DNA from 3 places in the Sphingomonas sp. AC522 genome. Region 1 is predicted to be linked to each of the others. Evidence: predicted binding sites of a transcription regulator. Region 1 holds the regulator's gene; each other region holds the start of a gene.
The links. Region 1 encodes LexA, which represses DNA repair genes until DNA is damaged. Its sites were predicted from a motif close to GTTCCNCNCTTGTTCT; they were not measured.
Positions count from the first base shown of each region.

Region 2: a site for LexA is predicted at 1,406-1,421, ahead of recA (recombinase RecA). Genes of this name have one in related genera too.
Region 3: a site for LexA is predicted at 1,461-1,476, ahead of ACZZZM_RS11720 (ATP-dependent helicase). Genes of this name have one in related genera too.

Region 1 is NZ_OZ409836.1:2,650,529-2,653,802, reverse strand. Features, by position in the region: gene bla (subclass B3 metallo-beta-lactamase) at 1-586, shown strand, start outside; gene ACZZZM_RS13245 (EF-hand domain-containing protein) at 644-1,273, shown strand; gene lexA (transcriptional repressor LexA) at 1,307-1,984, opposite strand; gene ACZZZM_RS13235 (molybdopterin molybdotransferase MoeA) at 2,042-3,226, opposite strand.
Region 2 is NZ_OZ409836.1:2,473,889-2,477,162, reverse strand. Features, by position in the region: gene ACZZZM_RS12355 (hypothetical protein) at 1-25, shown strand, start outside; gene ACZZZM_RS12350 (MOSC domain-containing protein) at 155-877, opposite strand; gene ACZZZM_RS12345 (hypothetical protein) at 985-1,347, shown strand; gene recA (recombinase RecA) at 1,498-2,586, shown strand; gene ACZZZM_RS12335 (class I SAM-dependent methyltransferase) at 2,800-3,274, shown strand, end outside.
Region 3 is NZ_OZ409836.1:2,355,624-2,358,897, reverse strand. Features, by position in the region: gene ACZZZM_RS11720 (ATP-dependent helicase) at 1-1,457, opposite strand, end outside; gene ACZZZM_RS11715 (GFA family protein) at 1,563-1,964, shown strand; gene ACZZZM_RS11710 (hypothetical protein) at 2,031-2,219, shown strand; gene ACZZZM_RS11705 (inorganic phosphate transporter) at 2,318-3,274, shown strand, end outside.

The DNA of each region.
Region 1 (3,274 bases):
CCGGCTCAAAGACGTGCGCTACCTGCTGATCAACCACGCGCATTTCGATCACGCCGGAGGGCTGGCGGAGCTCAAGCGGCGGACCGGCGCGCAACTGCTTGCCAGCGCAGGCGACAAGCCAGGGCTCGAGCAGGGCAAGACGCTTGGGCGCACCGATTTGCCGCCCTTTCCGGCGGTAAAGGTCGATCGCGTGATCGCCGATGGTGAGCATATCCGGCTGGGCGGGACCGACCTGGTGACGTGGCTCACTCCAGGCCATACCCAGGGCTGCACGAGCTGGACGATGCGCAGTGGCGGGCTCGACTTGATCTTCGCCTGCAGCATCACCGTGGCGGGGCAACCGCTGAAGCCGGGGCAAGGCTATGATACGGCGGCCAGCGACTTCCGGGCGACGTTTGCCAAATTGAAGACGCTCAAGGCCGATATCTTCCTCAACTTCCATCCCGAGGGGTTCAGCATGGAGGCGAAGCGGCAGCGGCTAGTGGCGGGCGATGCGCGGGCGTTCGTCGATTCGGGCGAGCTGCAGCGCCGCGTTGCGGCGGCCGCGGCGGCGTTCGAGGCGGAACTGGCCAAGCAGAGCAAATGACTGTGTCCGGACAAGGTTTTGCTTTTCATGACCGGCGGCGCGTGGCTGATTGAGGCCATGACGAGCAAGAAGAGCGAGACCATCGAGGTTCGGCTGCCATTCGCGACGAAGCAGGCTTTTGCCGAACGGTGCCGGATCGAGGGCATCACCGTGAGCGCCGCGGTGCGCGGGTTTGTCGATGCGCGGTTGGCGCGGCGGCCTTCGCCGCTGGTCCCGCTGGCGGTTTTGGCGGCAATCGTGGCGGTAGCGATCGTAACTCCGGTGGCTTCGGCGCCGGACTTTTCCGCGGGGTTCGAAGCGCTGGACCGCAATCGCGATGGGGTGTTGGTCCAGGCGGAACTGGCCGGGGAGACCTCCGATTGCACGCTGGCGCTACCCTTGCGGCGGGAGCGCTGGGCTGGCGGAGCGCGGCACTTCGCCGTCTGCCAGCACCGTCCGCACTTCGCGGCGCTGGATCGGGACCATGACGGACTGGCGAACCGGGCGGAATATACCGCGGACCGGAAGGCATTTTATCGCCGGGGATATGCAGCGCTGGACCGCGATGGCGACGGCAGCTTGGATGCGGCCGAATATGCCAGTGCGATGAAGACCCGCTTCCTCGATCCTGCTCCGAAGCTCGCCTCGTTTGTAGAGCTCGACCGCAACCGCGACGGGCAGGTTAGCTGGAACGAATATCTGCGCTGAGGGCGGCCGCCGGAACCGCCGCCCGCCAGCGGATCAGTAGCGCCGCAGCAGACCAGCGAGCTTGCCCTGCACGCGCACCTGATCGGGGCGATAACGCTGCGGGTTATAGTCGCGATTGGCGGGGTCGAGACGGATCATCGCGCCTTCCTTCCGGAAATATTTCAGCGTCGCCTCGGCATCGTCGATCAGCGCCACGACGATTTCGCCGTCACGCGCAGTCTCGGCGCGGCGGATCAGCGCGTAGTCGCCATCGAGGATGCCGGCCTCGACCATGGAATCGCCGGCAACTTCAAGGGCATAATGCTCGCCCGAGCCGAGCAAAGCCGCGGGGACGGGGAGCATCGTCGCGCCTTCCAGCGCCTCGATCGGAGTGCCCGCGGCGATGCGGCCGTGAAGGGGAATCTCGACCACGTCGTTTGCCGGAACGGGAGGCGTGGAAGATGCGGACGCCGATGTCTGCACCGGTGCCACGGCCGCCTTCCCGGTTGCGCCACCGCGCTCGGGAGTCTTGAGAACCTCAAGTGCGCGCGCGCGATTGGGCAGGCGGCGGATAAACTCGCGTTCCTCGAGCGCCGATATCAGCCGGTGCACGCCCGACTTGGATTTGAGGTCGAGCGCCTCCTTCATTTCCTCGAACGAAGGCGAGACTCCGGTCTCGGCGAGGCGGTCGGCAATGAAGCAGATCAGCTCGTGCTGCTTGCGCGTGAGCATCCGAATTCTCCCGTCTAGAACAGACTGGGAACGTTTATGCAATGTTCCGCGTCCCTGTCAAGCGAGATCAAGGATTTCCACCGAGTCGCCGATTTTCGCCGCCGGAGCATGCGGCGCGCGGACGATCAGACAGGCGGCGCGCGCAAGCGTTCGCAACATCGAACTGTCCTGGATCGTCGAGGCGAACGCCTGGCCATCGCGCAATTCGGCGCGCAGATAGTCGCTGCGGTGATCGTTTGCAGGGAGCGGCTCGCCCAGCGTGACGGTGCGGGTTTGGGGCTGTGGATGCGCGGCGCCGGAGAGATAAGCGATTAGCGGGCGGACGAAGAGCAGGGTGGTGACGAAGGCGGAGACGGGGTTTCCGGGCAGGCCGACCAGCAGGGCGTCACCCAGCCGCCCGGCCATCATCGGTTTGCCGGGGCGCAGCGCAATCCGCCAGAAATCGATAGTGCCGCCCGCCGCCTCCAGCGCGGGCCGGACGAGATCGTGATCGCCGACCGATGCGCCGCCGCTGGTGACCAGCAGATCGGCGCGCACGGCGCGGAAGGCGGCTTCGAGCGCGTGCTGGCGATCGGGGAGGATGCCGAGATCGATGATCTCGACGGGCAGGCCGGCGAGCTGCGATGCGAGCATCAGCCGGTTGGTTTCGGGAAGCTGGTCCTGAGCGAGCGGTGTGCCGGGCGCGACCAGCTCGTCGCCCGTTGCGGCAATGGCGACGCGGACCTTGCGGCGGACGGCAAGGGTGCCGTACCCGGCCACGCCGGCAAGCGCGACGCGGGCGGGGGTGAGGCGCTCGCCGGTGCGGATCAGCGTGTCGCCCGTGGTGAAGTCCAAGCCTTGCCGGCGAACATTGCGGCCGAATATGGCGGGGCCGTCGCCAGCGAGCGACAGTTGCGCGCCGTCCCGCGCCGCCTCTTCCTGGACCATGACCGTATCGGCGCCCGCGGGCATGACCGCGCCGGTGAAGATGCGGACGGCCTGACCCGGCTCGACCTGGCCCGCAAAGGCCCGGCCGGCGGCGCTTTCGCCGATCACGCGCCATGGTCCGGGCAGGTCGGCGTGGCGGATGGCGTAGCCGTCCATCGCCGAGAGATTGGCGGCGGGCTGGGTGCGGAGTGCGGCGATATCCTCGGCGGCCCAGCGGCCTGCGGTTTCGGCGAGGGGGATGCGCTCGATCGGGAGCGCGGGTGCGAGCGCGAAGAGGCGCTGTTGCGCTTCGGCTACGGGAAGGAGGGCGGGCATCACGCTCGATTAGGGGAGGGTGGCGATAGACGAAAGGGGTGGCTTGCG
Region 2 (3,274 bases), 180 kb from region 1:
GCTCAACAGGTGCGTGCTGAACTGAATGCTAGGAATGCGGCGGTCCTGCATTGCAGCTTTACGCGGAGCCGCCGCGACGCATTAGTTTCAAATATCCCGCGCCTGGTTTCAGCATCGGCGTTCGGATGATACGAGACCCGGCGCTCTGCCGCCCTCAATCCACCAACCGAACCACATCCCCCACGCGCACCAGCCCCTTCTTCGCCGGCGCCGCATACGCCCCGTAAGCATTCCCGAACTGCTGCGCGACCGTCCGCAGCACGCTCGCGTCGCGCGCCGCATTGTCCGGATCGATCGTCACCATGGCGCAGCGCGGGATGCCGTCGGTCATCAGCAGTTCCGCGCCGCCTTCCGCATCGGCCTCGCCGAACGCGATTCGCTTGCCCGCCCATTCGGTCTGCGAATGATCGCTCTCGATCACGACGTTCGAGCGAAACCGCCGCATGTCGAGCGCCGAGCCGTGCGCGGTCTCGACCCAATGGTGCGCCGCGGTGGTCACCACCGATACCGGCATCGAATCATATGCGCCGATCGCCAACTGCATCAGCCCCACCGGTGCACCCGCCGCCGCCGAGAGTCGCTCGAGCAGTTCGGGGTCGTCGATATGCCCACGCCAGCCATCGGGCGCCACCACTTCGACCTTCGCGGTACGCGGCGCATCGGCATCGGCAAATCGCGCCGAATGCTGCACCAGCGCCGAAACGTCGCGCGCGGTCAGCCAGGGAAAGCGCGATCGGCTCTCGCGATAGTAAAAGGCATATTGCCGGTCGCCCTCCACGCCCTGCCAATCGATCTCGGCCACCTGCAACGGCTCTCCGGCCATCGATTTGACCGGAAAGCGGTTGAGCGCCGCGACAGTGCCGATGATTTCCTGCATCCATACCGGGCTAACGCCGTCGCGACACGCCTGCAATGGCCGCATCGGAAGCCTTGATCGCGTGCGGCGTCTGCGACAAGCTGGCTAGCCTTGGGGAGGGGACGATCATGATTTTTGAAATGCTTGTTGCGCTGGCGATGGGGCTGGGTGCTCCGGCTGCGAGTCAGGATATCGATCCGGTCGCCGCCGCGGCGGCTGTCGCCCAGGGGATCGGCGCGCCCAGGGAAGTTCAACCCGGCGTGTGGATACGCGATTCGCGGGCAGAGGGGCCGCTGGTCATCATCGGCTTCGAAACCCCGCCCGAAGTCGCCGCCACCGATTGGGCGGCCGATTTCATCTCCGGCATGTGCGGCCCGGAATATAAGGCTTCGATAGACCGATTGTTCGCGGCGGGGATGCGCGTCAGGCCCGATCTGATCGCCGGCGGCAAGCGAATCACCGGCAAGATCGTCGATCGCTGCCCCGGCTGAGCGCCCGCCAGATGCTGCGCGCTGAGCAAACCAAGTCCATGCCTGCGAAATAAATTATGTTCCGCTCTTGTTCTATGAGAACAAACACGATACGAAGGCGTCAACATCAACGATTACGGTAGACATCTTCAAGTGGCGAGGGCATCGAAAATGGCGGCATCTCTGAAGGTCATCGACAGCAACATGGCAGCTCCAACTACCGAGAAGCAGAAGGCGCTCGAAGCTGCCCTCGCGCAGATCGATCGTGCATTCGGCAAGGGCAGCGCGATGCGCCTCGGCTCGAAGGAAGCGATGCAGGTCGAGACGATTTCGACCGGTTCGCTGGGGCTCGATATTGCACTTGGCGTCGGCGGACTGCCACGCGGCCGCGTGATCGAGATTTACGGCCCCGAAAGCTCGGGCAAGACCACGCTGGCGCTGCACACCATTGCCGAAGCACAGAAGACCGGTGGCGTCGCGGCGTTCGTCGATGCCGAGCATGCGCTCGATCCGGTCTATGCCAAGAAGCTTGGCGTCAATATCGACGAGCTGATCGTCTCGCAGCCCGATACCGGCGAGCAGGCGCTCGAGATCGTCGATACTTTGGTTCGCTCGAATGCGATCGACGTGCTGGTGGTTGATTCGGTCGCCGCGCTGGTTCCTCGTGCTGAAATCGAAGGCGAGATGGGTGATAGCCATGTCGGCCTCCAGGCCCGCTTGATGTCGCAGTCGCTGCGCAAGCTGACCGGCTCGATCAGCCGCTCGCGTTGCATGGTGATCTTCATCAATCAGCTGCGCATGAAGATCGGCGTGATGTACGGCAATCCCGAGACCACTACCGGCGGCAATGCGCTGAAATTCTACGCCTCGGTTCGTCTCGACATCCGCCGCACCGGCCAGATCAAGGATCGCGACGATATCATCGGCAACACCACGCGGGTGAAGGTCGTCAAGAACAAGGTCGCGCCGCCGTTCAAGCAGGTCGAGTTCGACATCATGTATGGCGAAGGCGTGTCGAAGATCGGCGAGATCCTCGATCTCGGGGTCAAGGCCGGGCTGGTCGAGAAATCGGGTGCCTGGTTCTCGTATGACAGCATCCGCATCGGCCAGGGCCGTGAGAATTCCAAGACTTTCCTCAAGGAAAATCCGGACGTCTGCGCCCGCCTCGAAAAGGCGATCCGCACGCGCACCGAGAAGGTCGCCGAGGAAATGATGGCCGGCCCCGAGCCTGATGCAGAGGGCAGCGAAGACGATCTCTAAGATCCCTTGGTCACTGCGAACATTCGGAACATTCAGATTGAGGCCGCGACGGTGCTTGCCCGCGCCGGGCCAGCGGTCACGGGACTTGGTTCCCATTGGAGACCCGGCGCATTGCCCTGCGCCGGGTCTTTCCGTTTGGGTCGCGGGCGCGCAACTTAATGTCACGATTCGCGGGAAAACTGTGAATCTAATAGCGGAGGCCGGGAAGGGCGCATGACGGTCGGATTAGAATGGAGCGGCCGCACCGGCGACGCCTGGGCCGATGAATGGCGTCGCACCGATCGCAGCTTCGCGGGCCTTTCCCGTCGCCTCGATGCCGCGATCCTCGCCGAGGCGCCCGAGATCGGCACTGCCATCGATATCGGCTGTGGGGCAGGGGGCACGTCGATCGCGCTAGCCACCGCGCGTCCGGCTCTGTCGGTAACCGGCATCGATCTCTCTATGGCTCTGGTCGAGACTGCCCAACAGCGCGCCGCGGACCTCTCCAACCTGACATTCCGCGTCGCTGACGCACAGGCACTAGGTCCGCTGAACGCCGACCTCCTCTTCTCGCGCCACGGCGTGATGTTCTTCGCCGATCCCGTCGCCGGCTTCTCCGCCTTGCGCAATGCGGCCAGCCCCGGCGCAAAGCTGATCTTCTCCTGCTTCCGCCGGCGCGCCTTCAACCAGTGGACCCTGGTCACCGAGG
Region 3 (3,274 bases), 290 kb from region 1:
GGGAGGGTGTCGCCCATGGCGCGCCAGCGGGCGATGTCGCCGACGAGGTTGCCTAGCGAGCGGCGGGCCTGGGGGGTGAGCTCGTCGGTGTCGAGGATGCGCGCACATGCGGTGGTGAGGGGGATGCCCTCCGCGCGGGCATATTGGTGGACCTTGGCGAGCGCCTTGTCGCCGAGTCCGCGTTTGGGGGTGTTGACGATGCGCTCGAAGGCGAGATCGTCGGCAGGCTGGGCGACGACGCGGAGATAGGCGAGGGCATCGCGGATTTCGGCGCGCTCATAGAAGCGAAAGCCGCCGACGATGCGATAGTTGAGGCCGATCGAAATGAAGCGGTCCTCGAACTCGCGGGTCTGGTGCTGGGCGCGGACGAGGATGGCGATGTCGTCGAGACTGGCGCCGCCCCGCTGGGCGCCCTCAATGTCCTCGCCGACGCGGCGGGCTTCCTCGGGGCCGTCCCAGATGCCGAGGACCTTGACCTTTTCGCCCTCGGGCTTCTCGGTCCACAGCGTCTTGCCGAGGCGACCGCCATTATTGGCGATGACGCCCGAGGCGGCGGCGAGAATGTGGGGCGTGCTGCGGTAATTCTGTTCGAGCTTGATGACCTTGGCGCCGGGGAAATCCTTGTCGAACTTGAGGATGTTTTCGACCAGCGCGCCGCGCCATGAGTAGATAGACTGGTCGTCGTCGCCGACGCAGCACAGGTTGCGGCGCTCCTGGGCGAGGAGGCGCAGCCAGAGATATTGGACGGCGTTGGTGTCCTGATATTCGTCGACCATGATGTAGCGGAAGCGCTGCTGGTAGAGCTCCAGCACGTCGCGGTGGGTCTTGAGGATCACCAGCATGTGGAGCAGCAGATCGCCGAAATCGCAGGCGTTGAGCGTGCGCAGGCGGTCCTGATATTGCTGGTAGAGTGACTGGCCGCGGCCATTGGCATATTGCTCGGATTCGGCCGCGCCGATCTCCGCGGGGGTGAGGCCCTTATTCTTCCACTGATCGATCAGCCCGGCGAGCTGCCGGGCGGGCCAGCGTTTCTCGTCGAGTTCGTTGACGGTGATGAGCTGTTTCAGGAGGCGCAGCTGATCGTCGGTATCGAGGATGGTGAAGTTCGACTGCAGCCCGACCAATTCGGCATGGCGGCGGAGCATTTTGGCGCCGATGGCGTGGAAGGTGCCGAGCCAGGGCATGCCTTCCACCGCTTGCCCGACATGGCGGCCGACACGCTCCTTCATCTCGCGCGCGGCCTTGTTGGTGAAGGTCACCGCGAGCAACTCTGAGGGATAGGCCTTGCGGGTCCAGAGCAGATGGGCGAGGCGCGCGGTGAGCGCCGCGGTCTTGCCAGTGCCGGCGCCGGCGAGGACGAGGACCGGGCCTTCGGTGGTGAGCACCGCGTCGCGCTGGGGCGCGTTCAGGCCCTGGAGATAGGGGGCGTCGTCTGGCGCAGGCGCGGGAAGAGTCATGCGCGAACAGTTAGGGAACGGGGGGAGGCGAGGCAATGGCAATAGCAGTTGCGGATACGCAACGATCCGCATAGAACAAAGCCAGACCATCGGGAGAGAATTGACATGGCGATCACCGGCAAATGCCATTGCGGCGCGATCCGCTATACTGCGGAAGGCGCGGCCGAACATCATGCGCTGTGCCATTGCGTGGATTGCCGCGGCTGGTCGGGCGCGCCGATGGTGGGGTGGATCGCTTTCAAGGAAGAACAGGTCACCGTTGAAGGCGAGCCGGTGGGCTATCGCTCTTCCGAACATGCGACTCGCGAATTCTGCGGCAAGTGCGGGACGGGGCTGTTTTATCGCAACCCCAAATTCCTGCCCGGGATAGTCGATATCCAATCGGGGACGCTGGACGATGGCGCCGGCAATGCGCCCAGCGCCCACATCATGGTCAAGGAGCGGCTGCCCTGGATGGAAAAGGCGCACGAACTGCCCGAGTTCGCGACTTATCCCGGGATGGACTGAGGCTTCCGGGCCGCGGCGATTGCGGCGCCTGCGCCGCGGCCGTATCGTGGCGCCAGGGAGCAGCAGATGAACCTACGTAACCGCAAGGCCCGCATCGCCATCGCGCTGGCGATCGCCGTGTTCGCCGCGTTCGTCGTGTGGCGCACGAGCACGACGAGCGAGGACCCGCGCGCCTGCACGCCGGGGCGCGAAGAGATCAAGGATGCGAGCGGCAAGGTGATCGAGATCAAGCGCGTGGAGTGCCATCGCGGCTGACCTCGAAATTCGGTTGGTCGACTGTCACAAACCATCCACAGCTTTGTAACTTATGTGTCATCACATTGTCACACAGCGCCGCCAGAGCCCGGCCCAACATGGCCACTCTCGCTCTCGATCAGGCCTCGCCGGCATCGCCGACGCGGGGGTCGCGATTCGACTATAAGACTCACCCGATCCTCAAGTTCCTGTTCGCGGCATTGCTGGTCGGCGGGCTGCTTTATGCCGGGTGGAGCGTGCTCGATGACACCCGCGGCGTGGGCGAGGAGCTTGCCTTCGGGGTGTTCGCGTTCCTGGGGCTGGCGCTGCTGATCGCGCTGGGATTCGAGTTCGTGAACGGGTTTCATGACACCGCCAATGCCGTGGCGACGGTGATCTACACCAATTCGATGCCGGCGCATGTCGCGGTCATCTGGTCGGGGATCTGGAATTTCCTGGGGGTGATGTTCTCCAGCGGGGCCGTGGCCTATGCGATCATCACGCTGCTGCCGGTGGATTTGATCCTGAATGTCGGCTCGGCGGGCGGATTCGCGATGATCTTTGCGCTGCTGCTGGCGGCGGTCATCTGGAACCTTGCGACCTGGTTTGTCGGGCTGCCCAATTCTTCGAGCCATACGCTGATCGGCTCGGTGCTCGGGGTCGGGCTGGCCAATCAGTTGATCCTGCAGGGCTCGCGCGGCGGTACTGCCGGCGTCGATTGGGCACAGGTGCAGAAGGTGCTGACGGGGCTGTGGATGGCGCCGCTGATCGGTTTCGGCGCGGCATTGCTGCTGATCCTGGTGATGCGGATGGTGGTGCGCCAGCCGAGCCTGTATCGCTCGCCCGAAGGCAATGCGCCGCCGCCCAAGGGCATCCGCGCGCTGATGATCTTCACGTGCACCGCGGTCTCGTTCACGCATGGCAGCAATGACGGGCAGAAGGGGATGGGGCTTATCATGCTCATCCTGATCGGCTGCGCGCCGACCGCCTATGCGCTCAATCGCACGCTGCCGGCGAGCGAGACCCCGGCTTTCGTCCAGACCGCGAATGTCGCGACCGCCGTGTTCAACGTGCGC